4 regions of the Streptomyces sp. NPDC005281 genome follow, and region 1 is predicted to be linked to each of the others. Evidence: riboswitches for the same ligand, from Rfam matches in the RefSeq annotation. Region 1 holds a riboswitch; each other region holds the start of a gene.
What was found. Region 1 has a riboswitch for cobalamin ahead of ABZV42_RS04170 (CbtB-domain containing protein). Riboswitches for the same ligand answer to the same signal wherever they lie in the genome.

Region 1 (4,803 bases):
GCTGGCCCGCACCGGGGACCAGTTGCAGGGCATCAAGAAGGGCGTCCTGGAGCTGGCCGACGTGATCGCCGTGAACAAGGCGGACGGCCCGCACGCGCGTGACGCCCAGTCCGCCGCGCGTGAACTGGCGGGCGCCCTGCGGCTGATGCACGGCAGGGACACGGCCTGGACGCCGCCGGTACTCAGTTGCAGCGCCCGCGAGGTGGCCGGCCTGGACACCGTCTGGGACCGTCTGGAACAGCACCGCACACTGCTCGACTCGACCGGCCGGCTCGCGGAGAAGCGCCGTGACCAGCAGGTGGACTGGACCTGGAACATGGTCCGGGACGAACTTCTCGGCCGCCTGAACGCGGACCGCGCGGTACGGGCCGTCGCCCCGGACCTCGAACGGCAGGTACGCGAGGGCGGGTTGACCGCCACGCTGGCGGCGGAACGCATTCTCGAGGTCTTCGGCGGCGAAAGCCGCTGAGCCGAACGGGGTGGTGGCGGGGCAGGTCGGAGCCCGGCCACCACCCATAGGCACATCGACGGCCGGCACCACCCATGGGCATGTCGACGGCCGACCACCCCTCATCGGCATGTCGACGGCCGGCCACCCCCCATCGGCACGTTGACGGCCGGCCACGCCACCGGCACTCGCCCCGCGCGCCTCTGGCCGCACGCCTCTGGCCGCACGTCATGAACACCCGGCGCCCCGCCGCCGTACATCGTGGAACCGGAAGTGATCCGGTGCGCCCACGGCTCCTTCGCCCTTCGCCCTCCCCCATGGGGGCGTTGCGCCCGGAGCGGCGGTCGCCGCTGCGCGAGGTGGAGACGATGCCGAGACTCAGAGCGGAAGTACCGCGGCGCGGTACGTCAATATTCATGCCGCGCATGTTCAGGACGCGTTCAGGTTGGTCTTGTCAAGGTTCGACAGAGATCAAATCCCCCATATCCCCCCACACCGCCGGAGTACCATTCGATGACGACGCCCGTGATGAAAAAGCTGCCGGAAGTGACTCTGGCGTTCTGGGTCATGAAGATCGCCGCGACGACCCTGGGTGAGACCGCGGGCGACCTCTTCGCCCAGACCCTCAAGCTCGGCTACTTCGTGACCACGATCGCGCTTTTCCTGCTCTTCGTGGTGACACTGGTCGTCCAGCTCAGGTCACGCAGGTACAACCCGTTCTTCTACTGGACGGTGATCCTGTCCACCAGCATGGCCGGCACCACGATGTCCGACTTCATGAACCGCGACGCCAGCGACAAGTACCTCTCGGGCGGCGCCACATCGCTCGGCTGGGGCCCTCAGGGCCTCGGTCTCGGCTACCCCGAGGGCGCCGCCATCCTGGTCTCGCTCCTCCTCGCGATCTTCCTCGCCTGGAAACTGAGCGGAATGACGTTCCAGATCCGGGACATCGTCACCTTCCGTGGTGAGTCGCTGTTCTGGTCGGCGATCCTCGTCTCCAACACGCTCGGCACGTCGATGGGCGACTTCCTCTCCGACAGCTCCGGCCTCGGCTACCTGGGCGGGGCGCTGCTCGTCACGGGACTGCTGGCAGTGCTCGTCGCGCTGATGAAGGTTCCGTCGGTGTCGAACGTCCTGCTGTTCTGGATCGCCTTCGTCCTCACCCGCCCGCTCGGCGCCACGGCCGGCGACTTTCTCACCAAGCCGCTCGCCAAGGGGGGACTCGACCTCGGTACCGCGGGCTCGTCGGCCGTGCTGCTCATCGTTCTGTTCGGCCTCATGGCATACGCCCACGTCAAGGAGCGCCGCGCGTCCGAGCCCGGCCCGGAGGCGCAAGCGGTCCGAGTGGAGGCCGACAGCCGGTGAGCCCGGCCCGGCAACTTCAGGGCAACCCGGGCGACTTCCGCCGTTCCTGACGGGTGATCCACCCGTCACCGAAGCAGTCGCCCCATGGCACCGGGTGTCCCCCCGGTACGCGAGAGGCCCCCCGGATGCTTCCGAGGGGCTCTCTTGTGTGCCGGAGGGGTCAGTTCGCGGCCGGGACCGACCGGCCCGAAGTGACGGTCGCGGGGCGGGGGTTCAGCAGACGCTCGGCCAACTCGCCGAAGGCCAGGCCGAATCCGGCCCACAGGACGGTCTGGATGGCAAGCGCCGAGAGCCTGAACCGCCACAGGAGGGTGGCCGGGAAGTCCCGCGGCACCTCGTTGATCACGGGCAGGAACTCGTAGGCCAGTCCGATCACTACGGCGAAGGCGGCGACCGCGATGACGGTGGCGTACCAGGTGCCGAGACTCGGCGCGAGGCGCTTGCCGAGGATGGTGGCACCCACCGCGAGCAGCACGCTGAGGACCATCATCAGGAAGTACAGGGCGGTCCGCTTGCCGATGGTGTCGGGGTCGCCGACCGACGGCGGGTTGGCCGGGTACTTCAGGAACGGCACGACGTACACGGCGAGGAGCGCGGTCCCGGACAGCAGGAGCGCGGTCGCGCGCGGGCCGAAGCGGCCCACACGGCCGAGGGCGAAGCAGTAGGCGAGCGCGGCGATGCCGCCGAAGGAGACGCCGTAGACCAGGACACCGGTGGCGAGGCCCGCGGTGGACTGGAGGCTGCGCGAGACGAGTTCGACCTCGTGCCCGTGTGCGTGGGAGTGGGCCTCCTCGAAGCCGATGGCGCTGTCGACGGTCGGTTCACCGAGCAAGTAGGCGACGACCAGGGCGAGTACACCGGCCGCGAGACCGGCCAGCATGCCGCGTACGAGGAGGTTTCTTACCGTTGCGGAGTTCATCGTGGGTGCTCTCCGTCGCGTCAGTGGCAGGGGAAACCGAGCAGGTGGCGGGCGTCGTGCACCCACTCGTGAACGTCCTCGCCGGAGACGACGGAGGTGGCGCCCTGTTCGGCGCCGACGAAGTACAGCAGGACCAGCATGAGAATGCCGAAGAAGACCGCCCAGGGGACGATCGCACCGATCGGCAGCTTGGCGGGGAGAGCGGGGGTGGTGGCTGTCGGCGGAGCGACGGTCTGCGCCATGGCAGGACCTCCTCGGGAGTTCGCGTCCCATCTCGGTGGTGCACAGGATGACGCCTACGGGTCTGACTCACGCGGCGCCCAGCGTGGCTGGGGCGTCTCGCTCACAGTGGCGCGACCGTGCCGGATTTCCGCCGGCTTCCGTCTTGACGTCATCGATATCGGACCGACCGTACCGTGTGCCGGGTGCCTGGCCAAGACCGCGCCGCCCGGGGTGATCTTCCTCTCGCCCCAGGTGGCAGGTCCCGCCGGCCGTCAGAAGACGTCGTCGGACAGCCCGAGTTCACGCTCGCCGAGAGGGGCGAAGAAGCGCTCGACGTCGGCGTCGGTGACCTCGGCGAGCGTGGCCGGGGACCAGCGCGGTTCACGGTCCTTGTCGATGATCTGGGCCCGGACACCCTCGACCAGGTCCAGTGCGGACAGGGCGGCGCAGGACACCCGGTACTCCTGGTCCAGGACCCGCTCCAGCGAACCGAGCCGCCGGGCCCGGCGCAGGGCGGCCAGCGTGACCTTCAGCGCGGTGGGCGAGTTGCCGAGCAGGACCTCCGCCGCCTCCTTGGCGGCCGGGTCTCCGACCGCGAGCAGTCGCCGGATGATCTCCTCGACCGTGTCGGCGCCGTAGCAGGCGTCGATCCACTCGCGCCGCTCCGCGAGCTCGGCCGGCGGCGCGGGCCGCACATGGGCGGCCAGCACCTGGGCCACGGGCCGGTGGGCGAGCTCGGACACGAACCGCGGGAGCGAGGAGGACGGCACGTAGTGGTCGGCGAGACCGCACAGCAGCGCGTCTCCAGCGCCGATCGAGACGCCCGTCAGAGCGAGATGGGTGCCGAGTTCGCCCGGAGCGAGGCCGAGCAGATGGGTGCCGCCGACATCGGGGACGAAACCGATGCCGGTCTCGGGCATGGCGATGCGCGAACGTTCGGTGACGATCCGGACGCTGCCGTGCGCGGAGATCCCGACGCCGCCGCCCATGACGATGCCGTCCATGACCGCCACGTACGGCTTGGGACAGCGGGCGATACGGGCGTTGAGGTGATACTCGTCGCGCCAGAACGCGGCGGACGCGGTGCCGTCCCCGTCACGCGCGTCGTCGTGGACGACCCGGATGTCGCCGCCCGCGCACAGTCCGCGTTCTCCGGCGCCGGTGACGACGACGGTCTCGACGCCGGGGTCCTGCTCCCAGGCGGTGAGGGCCTGGTCGATCCGGCGCACCATCGCGTGGTTCAGGGCGTTCAGCGCCCTGGGCCGGTTGAGGGTGAGGTGGGCTGCCCGTCCCTCGGTACGCAGCAGGACGGACTCCCCGGCGCCGGGCGCCTCGGTGCCGTTCACTTCGGCGCCCGGGTCAGACGGCGGGCCACGATGACGCGCATGATCTCGGTGGTTCCTTCCACGGTCCGGTGGGTTCGCCGGTCACGGCGATCTCCCCGCTACCGTACTCACCGAGCGGCCCGGCCCTGGTTCCGTCAGGCCTCCTCCCCCGGCTCCAGCGCGTACAGCCGCGGCAGGTTGACCACGATCGCCTCCTGGGTGCTGCGGGCGATGACGACCACGGCCTCTTCGTCGGGGTCCGGGTTCTCCTCGCGGTGCGGCACGAAGGGGGGCACGAAGATGTAGTCACCGGGTGAGGTGCGCAGGCGCACCTCCTCGGGACCGTCCCCCGAGTCGTCGACGAAGACGAACTCGGGGTGCCCGCTCACCACATGGATGGCGGTCTCGGACTCTCCGTGGTGATGGTCCGAGGAGGCGGTGGAGGGGGCGACGTGGGTCTGGCCCATCCACAGTTTCTCGGAGCCGACCGTGGTGCCGCTGACGGCGGCGAATCTGCGCATGCC
Region 2 (4,803 bases), on a different contig from region 1:
ACGGGAAGGCCCGCGTTCCGCGCCACCCCCATGTTCACGATGTCGGTGCGCCGCAGATTGATCTCGGCCGGACTGCCGGCTCCTTCACAGATCACCGCGTCATACGTGCCCCGCAACTGCGCCAGACAGTCGAGGACCGTCGCCAGGAGTGCTTCCCGGTGCCCCCCGCGGAGCCGTTCCCCGGGGGACGCCCCGGCCGACGACGGCCGCTCGGCGGGTCCGGCGGTTCCGAAGAACCCGCGCGCGCTCATCTCGCCCACCGGCCTGCCCATCAGGACGACCTGGCTGGTGCGGTCGCCGCCCGGCTTGAGGAGTACGGGATTCATCAGCGCGGTCGGCTCCACGCGGGCGGCCTGCGCCTGCATGGCCTGCGCCCGCCCGATCTCGGCGCCCTCGCGCGTCACGAACGAGTTCAGCGACATGTTCTGCGCCTTGAACGGCGCGACCTTGACGCCCTGGCGCGCCAGCCACCGGCAGATCCCGGCGGTGACGACGCTCTTGCCCGCGTCGGAGGTGGTCCCTGCGATCAGCAGCCCGCCGCTCATGCGGTGCGCCCCTTCCTGGTGGACAGGGCCCGTCCGGCTCCGGCGAGCAGAACCCGTCCGGCGGCGCTCACCCCGAGCGCGAGCCAGCCGACGCGCCGGGAGAGCCGTACGGCCCGTTCGATGTCGTGGACCTCCACGGCGCGCCCCGGGCCGTTGAGCACGGGCCGGTGCTCGACCCGTCCGGCGTACGAGAGGGTGCCGCCGAGCCGTACCCCGAGCGCGCCCGCGAACGAGGCCTCCACGGGACCGGCGTTGGGGCTCGGGTGCTTTCGGGCGTCCGCCCGCCAGGCGCGTACGGCGCCGCGCGGATCAGGACCGGCCACGGCCGCGAGGACGGCGGTCAGCCGGGCACCCGGCCAGCCGGCGACGTCGTCGAGCCGGGCGGAGGCCCAGCCGTAGCGCCGGTACCTCGGGGACCTGTGGCCGACCATGGCGTCGAGCGTGTTCACGGCGCGGAAGGCGACGAGCCCGGGCACACCGCCGACGGCGCCCCAGACCAGGGCGCCCACGACGGCGTCGGAGGTGTTCTCGGCGACGGACTCGACGACGGCGCGCGCGACACCGTCGGCGTCCAGCGCCTGCGGATCGCGTCCGCACAGATGCGGCAGCCGCTCCCGGGCGACGTCGAGGTCACCGGCCGCGAGCGCGCCGCCGATCGCCCGGGCCTCGCGGCCGAGGGAGGTCCCTCCGACGACGGACCAGGTGGCGGCGGCGGTCAGGGCGACGGAGGCGGTGCGTGAGGTGCGTACGCCATGGCTCGCGAGCGCGGCGAGTCCGGTGGCGCCGCCCACGCAGAGGGCCGTGTGCAGCGCGCCCCACCCGCGGTGGTCCCGCCACAGAGTCCGCTCGACGGCAGCGGCGGCCCGCCCGAACACGGCGACCGGATGCCCACGGCGGGGATCGCCGAGCAGCAGGTCGCCGAGGAGGCCGGCGGCGGCGCCGTACGCGAAGACGCGATCGGCACGCACGGGGTCAGCCGGCCGTGGGGTGGAGCGGAACCTTCGTACTCAGCGAAACGGGCAACGGGCAGCCGCGCATGGCGATATGTCCTCACTCAGGGTGTCCACGCCCTGGTTCGACGAGACCGGCGGTGAGAGTTCCTGGCTCCCGGGGAGTTTCTTCCCCGATGACAGTGGCGGGACCGCGCCGGATTCGCACCGGCTTCCTCTCATGCCGCCGTACTTGGCTCCGGCAGTCCACCACGGGGCGAGAACGGCAGTCAACTGGCTGTTGACCTGCGGAGGGACAGTGTGCGCAGGCCCACATACGCGTGGGGTGCGGGACGGTGATCCGTCCCGCACCCCACGTGCGGTACCGCTCTGCGCAACCCGGTTCCGGGCCGCCGGGACTTTCGTCGTCCGGGCCCCGGTGCCGGGCTACTTGGTGATGATCAGGGAGATGCCGTACGCCACGGCCGCGGCGCAGGCCGCGAAGCAGACGTACGCGCCGGTGGCCGCCGCGACCGCGGAACCGCCCTGGGCCGACTCCTTCTTGGAGAGGCCGGCGACGCCGAGGGTGAAGAGGGCGACGAGGGCCACGGTCACTCCGAGGCTGACCCCGAAGACGGACCCGAGGGCTGACCAGTCGATGTTCATGCTGTTGCTTCCTTTGGGTCTCAGGCCACTCGGGACTGGGCCGACGGGTTCGCCGTGGGCTCGGCCGGAGCCGGGATGGTGGCCGTGAGGCCTTCGGCCACGGGACCTGCCGGGGGCGGGGTGACGGCGGCGATGGCCTGCGTCACCACACCGGCGGGCTCCTCGGAGTCGTTCACGTTGTTGTGGTCGATCACCTCGCGGCGCGAGCGGCGCCAGATCGCGAAGCTGGAGCCCACCAGGAAGACCGCGACGAGGGCGGTGCCCCAGGCGCCGAAACCGGTCACCCATTCGGCGCCCGCGCCGACCAGGGCCGCGGCGGGCAGCGTGAGGACCCAGGCGACGACCATGCGGGTGGCGGTGGACCAGCGGACCACACCGCCCTTGCGGCCGAGGCCCGCGCCCATCACGGAACCGGAGACGGAGTGCGTGGTGGAGAGGGAGAAGCCGATGTGCGAGGAGGCCAGGATGACCGTGGCCGCGCTGGTCTGGGCGGCGAAGCCCTGCTGCGGCTGGAGGTCGGTCAGGCCCTTGCCCATCGTGCGGATGATGCGCCAGCCGCCCAGGAAGGTGCCGAGCGCGATCGCGACACCGGCCGAGAGGATGACCCAGACCGGCGGGTTCGAGTCGGGAGCGACGGCGCCACCGGCGACCAGGGCCAGGGTGATGATGCCCATCGTCTTCTGCGCGTCGTTGGTGCCGTGGGCCAGCGAGACGAGGCCCGCGGAGGCTATCTGGCCGGCGCGGTAACCCTTCTTGGTGGCCTTGGTGTCGGCGTCACCACTGAGCTTGTACGACAGCCGGGTGGCGACCAGGGCGGCCAGACCGGCGACGACCGGGGCCGCGACGGCGGGCAGGAGCACCTTGCCGACCAGGACGTCCCCGTGCACCGCGCCGGTACCGGCGGAGGCGATGGTGGCGCCGACCAGGCCGCCCATGAGGGCGTGAGAGGAGCTGGACGGGAGTCCGACCAGCCACGTCACCAGGTTCCAGAGGATCGCGCCGACGAGCGCGGCGAAGATCACCTCCGGCCGGATGCCTGTCTCGTCGACGAGGCCTTTGGAGATCGTGTTGGCGACCTCGACGGAGAGAAAGGCGCCGACAAGGTTGAGGGCGGCAGACATCGCCACCGCGACCTTGGGCTTGAGCGCGCCGGTCGAGATGGTGGTGGCCATCGCGTTGGCGGTGTCGTGGAAACCGTTCGTGAAATCGAACACGAGAGCGGTGACGATCACGATTCCGAGGAGGAGCGTGATGTGTTCCATTTACCCAGGCTTCTGTTGGACGTCAGTGGCAGGTGGACCGTAGGCAACCTGGGTGAACGGAAGGTGAACTGGGCGGGGCTTCATGGTGTCTCGAACGGTGGACGGTCATTCCGCTTGTGTCGAGGGCCGGTTCGGCGGGTTCGAACGGATGCGGAATTCCGTGCTCCGCTTGGGGTCCGCGCGTCGGGTTCGCGGTTCGGGTCGCGGCGGGTTTGGACGACGAGATCCCCGTCACGCCCAGGCTGTAGCCGTCGTCACGCCGCCCGGGGGCCCGGAAGGGTCGCCCCGTCGGCGGTGCCGGAGCGCCGGCGGGGTCGTGATGGGTCGACCACGGGGTGTGATCCGCGGCAAATGTCCGACCGGGGTGACGTCGGCGCCCCGTCGGTGTGACGTGATGTAAATCACATACAACCGTGGGGTCTTGGGGGCCCGGATCCGTCCCGCACCCCTCCCGAAGCCCGCCCGCACGGGTGCGCGGAGAGCCGCGACTGGCAGGATCGCGTCATGACTGAGCGGCACGGGGACGCACGGGACGGGCACGAACACCCACGGACGACGGGCGAGCACGGGGGGCGGGGCGAGCAGGGTCCGCCGGACGCGCCGGACGCCCCGGACGTCCTTCGCCCGGCCTGGGACGAGTTGGTCTCCACGGCCCGCCGCACGGTCGCCGACGGTCTGGTCGTCGGCACCTCGGGCAACGTCTCCGTCCGTGTCGGCGACACCGTCCTCGTCACGCCCACGGGCGTGCCCTACGACCGGCTGACGCCCGACGACATCGTCGGCGTCGGTCTCGACGGCCGGCAGGTGCTCGGCTCGCTGCGCCCGACCAGCGAACTGCCGATGCACCTCGCCGTGTACGGCGCGACGGAAGCGCGGGCCGTCGTCCACACCCACGCACCGCACGCGACCGCGGTCTCGCTCCTGGTCCCCGAACTCCCGCTCGTCCACTACATGGCGGCGGCCATGGGCGGCCCCGTCCGCGTCGCCCCCTACGCCGCCTACGGCACACCGGAACTGGCCGAGAACACGCTCCGGGCCCTGACCGGCCGCACCGCCTGCCTCCTCCGGAACCACGGCACCATCGCCCACGGGGCCTCTCTGGACCGGGCGTACGACCGCACGGCCCAGCTGGAATGGATGTGCCGCGTCTGGCTCCTGGCCTCCTCGGTCCCGGGCCTCACGCCCGCCCTGCTCTCACCGGAACAGCTGGCGGAAGCGGGGGAGCGGCTGAGGGGGTACGGCCAGCGACGCTGAGGCCCCACCCCACCGTGGCCCCGCCGCGCCCCATCACGCCGCACCATTCCCCACCGAGCGGCGCCCCACCACGCCGCTCCCCGACGTACCGTCCCCGGCCGCATCGCCCCCGCCGAACCGTCTGCCGACCCGCTTTTCGACGTGCCA
Region 3 (4,803 bases), on a different contig from region 1:
AGTATTTCGACTCCATTCGCGAGTCCACCGGCAAGGGGCGATATCTAGGGTTGGGCGCCGGGCACTACACATCCAACATTGCCAAGATCGCCATCAGCTACGGCGACAATCCGAAGCAGTACCCGGCGGTCATGGCCGGCGGCGCGTTCGTCTACGCGGCGGCTCTCTCCGTCGACAACCCCGGCTCGCACTATGCGGGCCCGAGTCCCTACGTCCACGCCTACAACGCATCCGGTGAGGAAATCTACAATCAGGAGAAGGGCCCGCAGTTCACCGATAACCAGTAATCGGCCATTCGGCTGACCTTATTGCTGCCCGGCGAAGTCGAAGGACTACGCGCCAGTCTCGCCGGCGCGGAGGATGAGCTCGCCCAGATCGACAGGCGTTCCCGCAAGCAAACGGTCGTCGGTCTCGGTATGCCTACGGCCTGGAGCGAAGATCGTTGAGTGCCGGTGCAGATCGGGCGGACGCCGGTGCTCTCGGCAGCAACTGGCGCGAGCTGCCTGTCAACTGCTGATCCTGGTCACATCCCGCTAGCGCCGCACCCTGGGCATCCCCAGGCCGATCCACGAGATGATCTCCCGCTGGATCTCGTTGTTGCCGCCGCCGAAGGTGAAGATCACGGCTGATCGGTAGCCGCGTTCGAGTTCGCCGTGCAGGACGGCGCCGGCCGAGCCCTCCTTCAGGACGCCGGGGGCCGCGACGATCTCCATCAGCCATGCGTACGCGTCCCGACGCGCCTCGGAGCCGTACACCTTGACGGCGGAGGCGTCCTGGGGGGTGAGGGTGCCCTCCTGGACGGCGTTCACCATGCGCCAGTTGAGGAGCTTCATGGCGTCCAGCCTGGTGTGCGTGCGCGCGAGGAGGCGGCGCACCCAGGGGAGGTCGACGACGCGGCGGCCGTCGGCGAGCTTGGTCTCCATCGCCCAGCGCTGGACGTCGTGCAGGGCGCGGATGGCCATGGTCCCGTGTGCGGCGAGGGTGACGCGCTCGTGGTTGAGCTGGTTGGTGATCAGCCGCCAGCCCTTGTTCTCCTCGCCGACCCGGCGCGTGGCGGGGACGCGGATGTTCTCGTAGTAGCTCGCGGTGGTGTCGTGCGAGGCGAGCGTGTTGATGACGGTGCACGAGTAGCCGGGGTCGGAGGTCGGCACGAGGAGCATGGTGATGCCCTTGTGCGGCGGGGCGTCCGGATCGGTGCGGACCGCGAGCCACACCCAGTCGGCCGTGTCGCCGTTGGTCGTCCAGATCTTCTGGCCGTTGACCGTGTAGTGACCGGTCTCCTCGTCGCCCTCGCGTACGGCCCTGGTCCTGAGCGCCGCGAGATCCGTCCCGGCGTCGGGCTCGCTGTAGCCGATCGCGAAGTCGATCTCGCCGGAGAGGACCTTCGGCAGGAAGTAGGACTTCTGCTCCTCGGTGCCGAACCGCATGATCGTCGGCCCCACCGTGCTGAGCGCCATCAGCGGCAGTGGCACCCCGGCCTGGGCCGCCTCGTCGAAGAAGATGAACTGCTCCATCGGGCCGAGGCCCTGCCCGCCGTACTCCTCGGGCCAGCCGACCCCGAGCCGGCCGTCCGCGCCGAGCCGCCTGATCGTCTCGCGGTAGAAGCGCTTCTGCGCCGCCGGATCGGCGTAGCGGGCGTAGGCGTTGTCCGGAACCAACTCGGCGAAGTAGACCCGCAGTTCGGTCCGCAACCGCTGCTGCTCCGGCGTGTATTCGAGATGCACGGCGCCTCCTGGATCCCCGGGCCCGACCTGACGGCGCACACCGTAGAACGTGTTCCAGAAATTGGGAATGGCGATGACGCCGACGACACGGACGCCGGGGCGCCCCCGCGCATGCGACGGGGGCGGTGCCCGGCCTTCCGGGCACCGCCCCCGTCGTACGGACCGGGGCTTCCCGGCCGTCGCGCAATATCGTGGCTCGTACGTTCCCCGTCGCCGTCAGTGGCAGGGGAAGCCGAGCAGGTGCCGTGCGTCGTGGACCCATTCGTGGACGTTCTCGCCGGAGACGAGGGAGGTGGCGCCCTGTTCGGCGCCGACGAAGTAGAGCAGGACCAGCATCAGGATGCCGAAGAACGCCGCCCAGGGGACGATCGCACCGATCGGCAGCTTGGCGGGAACGGCGGCGGGGGTGACGGTCGGCTGAGCGACGGACTGCGCCATGGGGCAGAACCTCCTGGGGAACTCGCGTCCCATCTCGGTGGTGCACAGGACGACGGTCACGGGTCTGACTTGCCCGCGTCCGTCACCCCTGGCCGGGGTGACATGTGCCGGGCTTACAGTGGCGCGACCGTGCCGGACTTCCACCGGGCTTCCGCCGAACCGTCGTCAATATCCACGTGACCGTACCGCGAAGCCGCAGCCCGGCCAAGGGCGCACGGCCCCCTGCACTTTGTGCGCCCCACAGTTCGTGAAGCACAGTGGAGGAGGGCAACCGTCCTGATGGGGCAGGGATTCGCCTTCCGTCGGGGGCGACGACTCCGGACGGATCCGCACCCTCGGCCGGAGGCCAAGACTCCAGTAAGGGGCCATGATTCCGGTCGGAGGCGCGATTCCGGTCGGGGGGCCGCGACGCACGACCACCCGGTCCGATGAACACGAACCGGGTCCACGACACATGAGAGTGATGGCATGACCAGCCGAGTGACCTTGATCTCCGCGGCGATCAGCGAGGCGCTGCGCGAGGCCCGCTTCGACGACGGGAGCCCGGTGGACACTTCGGGCCTGCGGGCCGCCCGGACGGCGGCCGAGGCGGGTGCCGTTCCCGCCGGCGGGCGGCTGTGGGTCTCCCCCACCCTGCGGTGCCGGCAGACCGCCGAGGCACTCGGACTCGAAGGCGGCTCCGAAGCAACGGAGTTGGCGCCTCTCGATGTGGGCCGCTGGCGCGGGGCGACGCTGGCCGAGGTGAGCGCGAAGGAACCGGAGGCGGTGGCGCGGTGGCTCGCCGACCCCGCGTCGGCGCCGCACGACGGCGAGTCGGTCCGGACGTTCTGCGACCGGGTGGCGGAACGCCTCGACGCGGCGGCCGGGTTCGACGGCCGGACCGTCGCCGTGGTGGAGCCCGAGGTCGTACGGGCCCTGGTGGTACGGGTGCTGGGGGCGCCGGAGCCGGCGTTCTGGCGCGTGGACGTGCCGCCGCTCACCGTCACCGAGTTGAGCGGGCGCGCCGGACGCTGGAACGTCCGCGCCGGACGCCCGCTCGCCTGACCGGCCCGCGCCCGGCTCCGTGCGGCCTCACCTCAGCGTGGCGATGAAGTCCACGCACGACCGGGCGCAGTCACGGCATCTCCGCGCGGCGGCCTCCGCCCCGGGGCAGCCGTCGAAAGCCTCGGCGCACTCCAGGCAGACGTCCCGGCACCATTCCAGCTGGGCACGGACTTCCCGTTCGCTCTGCCCCTGCTGGCGGGACAGAACATGGCAGGTCGCCTCGCACACCTCCGCGCACAGAATGCCCGAACGCCGCGCGGATTCCTGCTCCTTCGGCCCGTCGGGGTCCATGAGGCTCGCGCGCAACGCGGCGGTCCGGGCGCAGTCGGTACAGGCCTGGGCGCAGGCGAAGCGGTCCTCCAGGTACCGGAAGAGCTCCTGTTGTGAAGTCGTCGTCACAACAGGCGGGTAGCCGGAGGGAGTCGGTTCAAACCGCCCGAGCCGGCACCCTCACGCTCCGGCCGCCTCGCGCGAGATCTGCTCGAACTGCGCCCCCATCGCCTCGGAGAGCGCCTGCGCCGCCGACAACGGACGCACCATCACCGTGAATTCGTCGATGAGACCGTCCTCGTCGAAGTGCAGGAAGTCGCAGCCGTTGATCTCCTTGTCGCCCACCTTGGCCGTGAAGACCAGCGCGTGGTCGCGGCCGTCGGCGCCGGCGATCTCGCGGACGTAGCGGAAGTCACTGAAGACGCGCCAGACGCCACGCAGGATGGCCGCGGTGATCGGCTTGCCCGGGTACGGCTTGAAGGCGACGGGGCTGGTGAACACGACGTCGTCGGCCAGCAGTTCCTCGACGGCGCCGAGGTCTCCGGCCTCCACGGCCTTGCGGAAGGAGTTCATCGCGTTCACCACTCTACTCATACTCAATTAATTGATTAGGTGCGGATAAGATTAGTCCTGCGAGGGGAGGCCGTCTAGCCTTGCGGGATGGCATTGCGCAACGCGGTACTGGCCACGCTCCTGGAGGGCGAGGCCTCGGGCTACGACCTGGCCAAGGGGTTCGACGCCTCCGTGGCCAACTTCTGGATGGCGACCCCGCAGCAGTTGTACCGGGAGCTCGACCGGATGGAGTCCGAGGGGCTCATCGAGGCCCGGCTCGTGCGGCAGGAGCGCCGGCCCAACAAGCGGGTCTTCTCACTGACGGCGGCCGGGCTCGAAACCCTGGCCTCCTTCACCTCCGGGTCCGCGAAACCCACCGCGATCCGCGACGAGCTGATGGTCAAGGTGTACGCACTCGACATCGGGGACGCCGACGCCGTCCGGGTGGCGATCGTCGAGCGGCTGGAATGGTCGCGCGCGAAGCTGGCGCACTACGAGCGGATCGGCGCCCGGCTGTTCGACGGGCGCACCGAGGAGGAGTACCTCGCCGGGGCCGAGCGGGTCGGCCCGTATCTCACTCTCCTGGGGGGACGCGCCTTCGAGCAGGCGATCATCGACTGGGCGGAGCGGGCCCTGCGGATCCTGGAACAGCGGTCGTCCGTCGCCCCCTGACGGTGGCGCGCTCGCATTAGCCTGGTCGCGGGGCGGGACCCGGTTCCCGTTCCGGTCCCGATCCCGGTCCCGGCTCCGGCTCCATCGGTCTCGTCGGTCCGGG
Region 4 (4,803 bases), on a different contig from region 1:
CGGGCGATGCGGGTCGCCGGGCGCGAGCGCAGGTAGTACGTCGTCTTCAGGCCCGCCTTCCAGGCGTACGCGTACATCGAGGAGAGCTTGCCGATGGTCGGCGTCTCCAGGAACAGGTTCAGCGACTGGGCCTGGTCGAGGAACGGCGTACGGGCGGCGGCCATGTCGATCAGGCCGCGCTGCGGGATCTCCCACGCCGTGCGGTACAGGTCGCGGACGTCCTGCGGGACCCAGGTGAAGCCCTGGACCGAGCCGTTGGACTCGCGCAGCGCCTCGCGGGTCTGCGCGTCCCACACGCCGAGCTCCTTCAGCTCGTTCACCAGATACGAGTTGACCTGGAGGAACTCGCCGGACAGCGTCTCGCGCTTGAACAGGTTCGACACCTGCGGCTCGATGCACTCGTACACGCCCGCGATGGACGCGATGGTGGCGGTGGGTGCGATGGCCAGCAGCAGCGAGTTGCGCATGCCGACCGCCGCGATCCGCTGCCGCAGCGCGGCCCAGCGCTCCGGCCAGTTCAGCTCGACGTCGAAGTGGTCCGGGTGCAGCACGCCACGGGCGGTACGGGTCTTCTCCCAGGCCGGGAGCGGTCCGTTGCGCTCCGCCAGGTCCGCGGAGGCCTCGTAGGAGGCGAGCATGATCCGCTCGGCGATCCGGGTGGACAGGGCGCGGGCCTCGGGCGAGTCGAAGGGGATCCGCAGCTTGAAGAAGACGTCCTGGAGACCCATCGCGCCGAGGCCGACCGGGCGCCACTTGGCGTTGGAGCGGCCCGCCTGCTCGGTCGGGTAGAAGTTGATGTCCACCACGCGGTCGAGGAAGGTGACCGCGGTGCGCACGGTCTCGTCGAGCCGCTCCCAGTCGATGTCTTCACCGACGACGAACGCGCCCAGGTTGACCGAGCCCAGGTTGCAGACCGCCGTCTCCCCGTCGTCCGTGACCTCCAGGATCTCGGTGCACAGGTTCGAGGAGTGGACGGTGTGGCCCGGCTCCGCCGTCTGGTTGGCGGTGCGGTTGGCGGCGTCCTTGAAGGTCATCCAGCCGTTGCCGGTCTGCGCGAGGGTGCGCATCATGCGGCCGTACAGGTCCCGGGCCGGGATGGTCTTCCTGGCCAGGCCCGCCTCCTCGGCCTTGCGGTAGGCCGCGTCGAACGCGTCGCCCCACAGGTCGACCAGTTCCGGCACGTCGGCGGGGGAGAAGAGCGACCAGACGCCGTCCTCGTTCACCCGGCGCATGAACTCGTCCGGGATCCAGTGCGCGAGGTTCAGGTTGTGCGTACGCCGGGCGTCCTCACCGGTGTTGTCGCGCAGTTCCAGGAACTCCTCGATGTCGGAGTGCCAGGTCTCCAGGTAGACCGCGGCCGCGCCCTTGCGCCGGCCGCCCTGGTTCACCGCGGCGACCGAGGCGTCGAGCGTCTTCAGGAACGGGACGATGCCGTTCGAGTGCCCGTTGGTGCCACGGATCAGCGAACCGCGCGAGCGGATGCGGGAGTACGACAGCCCGATGCCGCCCGCGTGCTTCGACAGGCGTGCCACCTGGTGATAGCGGTCGTAGATGGAGTCCAGCTCGTCCAGCGGGGAGTCGAGGAGGTAGCAGGACGACATCTGGGGGTGCCGCGTACCGGAGTTGAAGAGCGTCGGGGAGGACGGGAGATAGTCGAGGCGGCTCATGAGCCGGTAGAGCGCGGTGACTTCGTCCACGGAGCGGGCCGTGTCGTCCTCGGCGAGGCCGCAGGCCACCCGGAGCATGAAGTGCTGGGGCGTCTCGACGACCTTGCGGGTGATCGGGTGCCGGAGCAGATAGCGGCTGTGCAGCGTGCGCAGCCCGAAGTAGCCGAAGCGGTCGTCGCCCTCGGCGTCGATGAGCGCGTCGAGGCGGGCCGTGTGCAACTGGACGAACGCGGCCGTGCGGTCGGCGATCAGGCCCTCGCGGTGGCCGACGGCGACCGACTCGGAGAAGATCGTGACGCCCTGGGAGGCGGCCTCGACGGCGATGGTGACCGCGAGCAGGCGGGCCGCCAGCCGGGAGTAGGCGGGGTCCTCGGAGATGAGACCCGCGGCCGCCTCGGTGGCCAGTTCGCGCAGCTCGGCCTCGTCGGCGCGGGCGGACCGGCCGCGCAGCGCCGCGGCGGCGACCCGGCCGGGGTCGGCGTCGGGGAGGTCGGCGGTGAGATCCGTCAGGGTCCGCAGCAGCACGGTTCCGGGACCGTCGGTCTCCACCGGGGCCTGCTGCGCGGTCACTGAAGCCGGATCGGCTGGCGCGATGGTCACGTGTGGCTCTCCTCGCTCGGCACGGGGCCTCGCGGGCGGGCGGGGGCACACGGGAGCGCTTTCGGGCAGCAGCGCACCGCGTCCACCGGCCCATTCCGCGAGGCCCGGACGTCGTCGGCACCCGGGCCGGACGGCCGGGGCGCGCTGTCGGCAGGTCCTCGGACTGACGCGAGTACGGGCACACGCAGACGCGAACACGCACAAGTACACCGTTGCGGGACAGTTCCGGATTTGCACCGGATTCCCCTGCGACGACAGCGATCACGAGCATACATCTTGTGCCGGGCTTCGGGACTGCCCCCACATGTTGTGTCCGCTTGGTGTCCGAGAGCGCTACGGAGCGTGCCGGAGCGTCAACTCGTAGGTGAGCAGCCGGATGTCGTCGAGCTCCGGAAGGGGGTTCCAGTCGCGGTCCGGGGTGCGGGTGAAGCCGAGGCGTTCGTAGAGGCGCCGGGCGCTCAGCATGGCGCGCTGGGTGGACAGCACGAGGTGCGTGCAGCCCTCCAGGGACCGTGCGCGTTCGGCACAGGCGCGTACGAGGGCCTCGCCCGCACCCCGGCCGCGCGCCTCCCGCGCGACCGCGAGCATCCGGATCTCGGCCTCCCCGGCGCGCGCGAAGTCGGCCATGGGGCTGCCCTGCGCCACGAAGGTCACGCTGCCGAGCACCCGGTCCCCCTCGACGGCCACCAGCACCTCGGCGACGGCCGCCCGCCCCTCGACGTCCCGCAGTCTCGCGAGGTACCCGTCGCTCTCCCCGAAGTCGAGCAGCCCGTCCCCGAGATAGGCCCGGGCCGCGATCTCGCCGACGACGGGGTACTCCTCGGGCAGGGCGGGCCTGATGACGATGTCCATGCGGGTGAGTGTGCCCGGCCGGCACGGCGACGGGCCGCCGGTTTTCCTCCGGCGGTCCGTCGTCCACGGCAGTCGCGGGGGAGGCGTCCCGCCCGGGCCCTGGCTGGGCCCTGCCTCCCCGGCCCGTGGCTGGGCCCTGCCCGCGGTGCGGCCTAGTGGCTAGCGTCCGCCGTGGCCGGCGGAAGCTCCGTCTCGACCCCGGGATCCCCCGAGTCGGCCGTGTAGTCCCCGGGTGAGGTCTCGTCGACACCCTCCGGGGCCTTGAACGCCCTGAGGGCGAAGGTGAGGACCACGGCCACGGCCGCGTTCAGGACGAACGCCGTCAGGCCGATGTAGCCGATCTCCCCGATGCCGGGGATCGCCTTCGAGCTGCCGCCGAAGTGCTTCTGGGTCGGGGAGGCCACCCCGTAGGCGGCGATCGTGCCGTAGAGCATGCCGACCGCCCAGCCGCCCAGCAGTGCCCAGCGGTGGAACCAGCGGGTGAACAGCCCTCCGACCAGCGAGGGGAAGGTCTGAAGGATCCAGATGCCGCCCAGCAGCTGGAAGTTGATCGCCACGGTCTTGTCCATGGTCAGGACGAAGACCAGCGCGCCCACCTTCACCAGGAGCGAGACCAGTTTGGAGACCCTGGTCTCCTGCCGCGGGGTCGCGGCCGGGTTGATGAAGTCCTTGTAGATGTTGCGGGTGAAAAGGTTCGCGGCCGCGATCGACATGATGGCCGCGGGCACGAGCGCGCCGATGCCGATGGCGGCGAAGGCGACGCCCGCGAACCAGTCGGGGAACATGTTCTCGAAGAGCTGCGGGATGGCGAGCTGGCCGTTGGTGACCTTCACCCCGGCCGCGATCGCCATGAACCCGAGCAGGGCGAGCAGGCCCAGCATCAGCGAGTACAGCGGCAGGATCGTGGTGTTGCGGCGGATCACCTCCCGGCTGCGGCCGGACAGCGTCGCGGTGACCGAGTGCGGATACATGAACAGCGCCAGCGCCGAGCCGAGCGCGAGCGTGGCGTACGTCCACTGGCCCGCCTCGGCGGGGACGAGCCCGCCGGCGCCGGCGGCCGTGTACTTGGCGCTCGCCGCCTTGAAGATCTCGTCGAAGCCGCCCAGCTTGATCGGGATGTAGATGACGGCCACCGCGATCACGATGTAGATCAGGGTGTCCTTCACGAACGCGATCAGTGCGGGGGCCCGCAGCCCCGAGGAGTAGGTGTACGCGGCCAGCACGCCGAAGGCGATGAGGAGCGGCAGGTCCTTGACGAACCAGTTGGAGGACGCGCTGCCGCCCACGCCCATCACGTCCAGGACTGCCTGGATGCCGACGAGCTGGAGCGCGATGTAGGGCATGGTCGCGAGGATGCCGGTGACGGCCACGGCGAGCGACAGGCCCTTGGAGCCGAAGCGGCCGCGCACGAAGTCCGAGGTCGTCACATAGCCGTGCCGGTGGGAGACCGACCACAGGCGGGGCAGGAAGGTGAAGATCAGCGGATAGACCAGGATCGTGTACGGCACGGCGAAGAAGCCGGCCGCGCCCGCCGCGTAGATCAGCGCGGGTACGGCGACGAAGGTGTACGCCGTGTAGAGGTCGCCGCCGAGCAGGAACCACGTGACCCAGGTGCCGAAGGACCGTCCGCCCAGGCCCCATTCGTCGAGGCTGTGTTCGTCGGCGGCCCGGCGCCAGCGGGCGG

Region 2: linked by a shared signal. The riboswitch ahead of ABZV42_RS10880 (cobalamin biosynthesis protein) and the one ahead of ABZV42_RS04170 (CbtB-domain containing protein) in region 1 are both predicted to bind cobalamin.
Region 3: linked by a shared signal. The riboswitch ahead of ABZV42_RS08290 (CbtB-domain containing protein) and the one ahead of ABZV42_RS04170 (CbtB-domain containing protein) in region 1 are both predicted to bind cobalamin.
Region 4: linked by a shared signal. The riboswitch ahead of ABZV42_RS18895 (ribonucleoside-diphosphate reductase subunit alpha) and the one ahead of ABZV42_RS04170 (CbtB-domain containing protein) in region 1 are both predicted to bind cobalamin.

What each region holds. Positions count from the first base shown of each region.
Region 1 is NZ_JBEXGX010000002.1:331,898-336,700, forward strand. It holds gene meaB (methylmalonyl Co-A mutase-associated GTPase MeaB) at 1-469, shown strand, start outside; gene ABZV42_RS04160 (hypothetical protein) at 962-1,813, shown strand; gene ABZV42_RS04165 (CbtA family protein) at 1,974-2,732, opposite strand; gene ABZV42_RS04170 (CbtB-domain containing protein) at 2,753-2,974, opposite strand; cobalamin riboswitch at 3,015-3,161, opposite strand; gene ABZV42_RS04175 (enoyl-CoA hydratase/isomerase family protein) at 3,227-4,300, opposite strand; gene ABZV42_RS04180 (cupin domain-containing protein) at 4,435-4,803, opposite strand, start outside.
Region 2 is NZ_JBEXGX010000006.1:63,179-67,981, reverse strand. It holds gene ABZV42_RS10885 (cobyric acid synthase) at 1-545, opposite strand, end outside; gene ABZV42_RS10880 (cobalamin biosynthesis protein) at 542-1,513, opposite strand; cobalamin riboswitch at 1,618-1,763, opposite strand; gene ABZV42_RS10875 (hypothetical protein) at 1,922-2,140, opposite strand; gene ABZV42_RS10870 (inorganic phosphate transporter) at 2,161-3,402, opposite strand; gene ABZV42_RS10865 (class II aldolase/adducin family protein) at 3,907-4,656, shown strand.
Region 3 is NZ_JBEXGX010000004.1:268,655-273,457, forward strand. It holds gene ABZV42_RS08280 (hypothetical protein) at 51-287, shown strand; gene ABZV42_RS08285 (acyl-CoA dehydrogenase family protein) at 534-1,724, opposite strand; gene ABZV42_RS08290 (CbtB-domain containing protein) at 1,941-2,162, opposite strand; cobalamin riboswitch at 2,200-2,361, opposite strand; gene ABZV42_RS08295 (histidine phosphatase family protein) at 2,631-3,206, shown strand; gene ABZV42_RS08300 (ferredoxin) at 3,234-3,605, opposite strand; gene ABZV42_RS08305 (nuclear transport factor 2 family protein) at 3,657-4,049, opposite strand; gene ABZV42_RS08310 (PadR family transcriptional regulator) at 4,137-4,700, shown strand.
Region 4 is NZ_JBEXGX010000012.1:152,822-157,624, reverse strand. It holds gene ABZV42_RS18895 (ribonucleoside-diphosphate reductase subunit alpha) at 1-2,267, opposite strand, end outside; cobalamin riboswitch at 2,399-2,555, opposite strand; gene ABZV42_RS18890 (GNAT family N-acetyltransferase) at 2,601-3,119, opposite strand; gene mctP (monocarboxylate uptake permease MctP) at 3,272-4,803, opposite strand, start outside.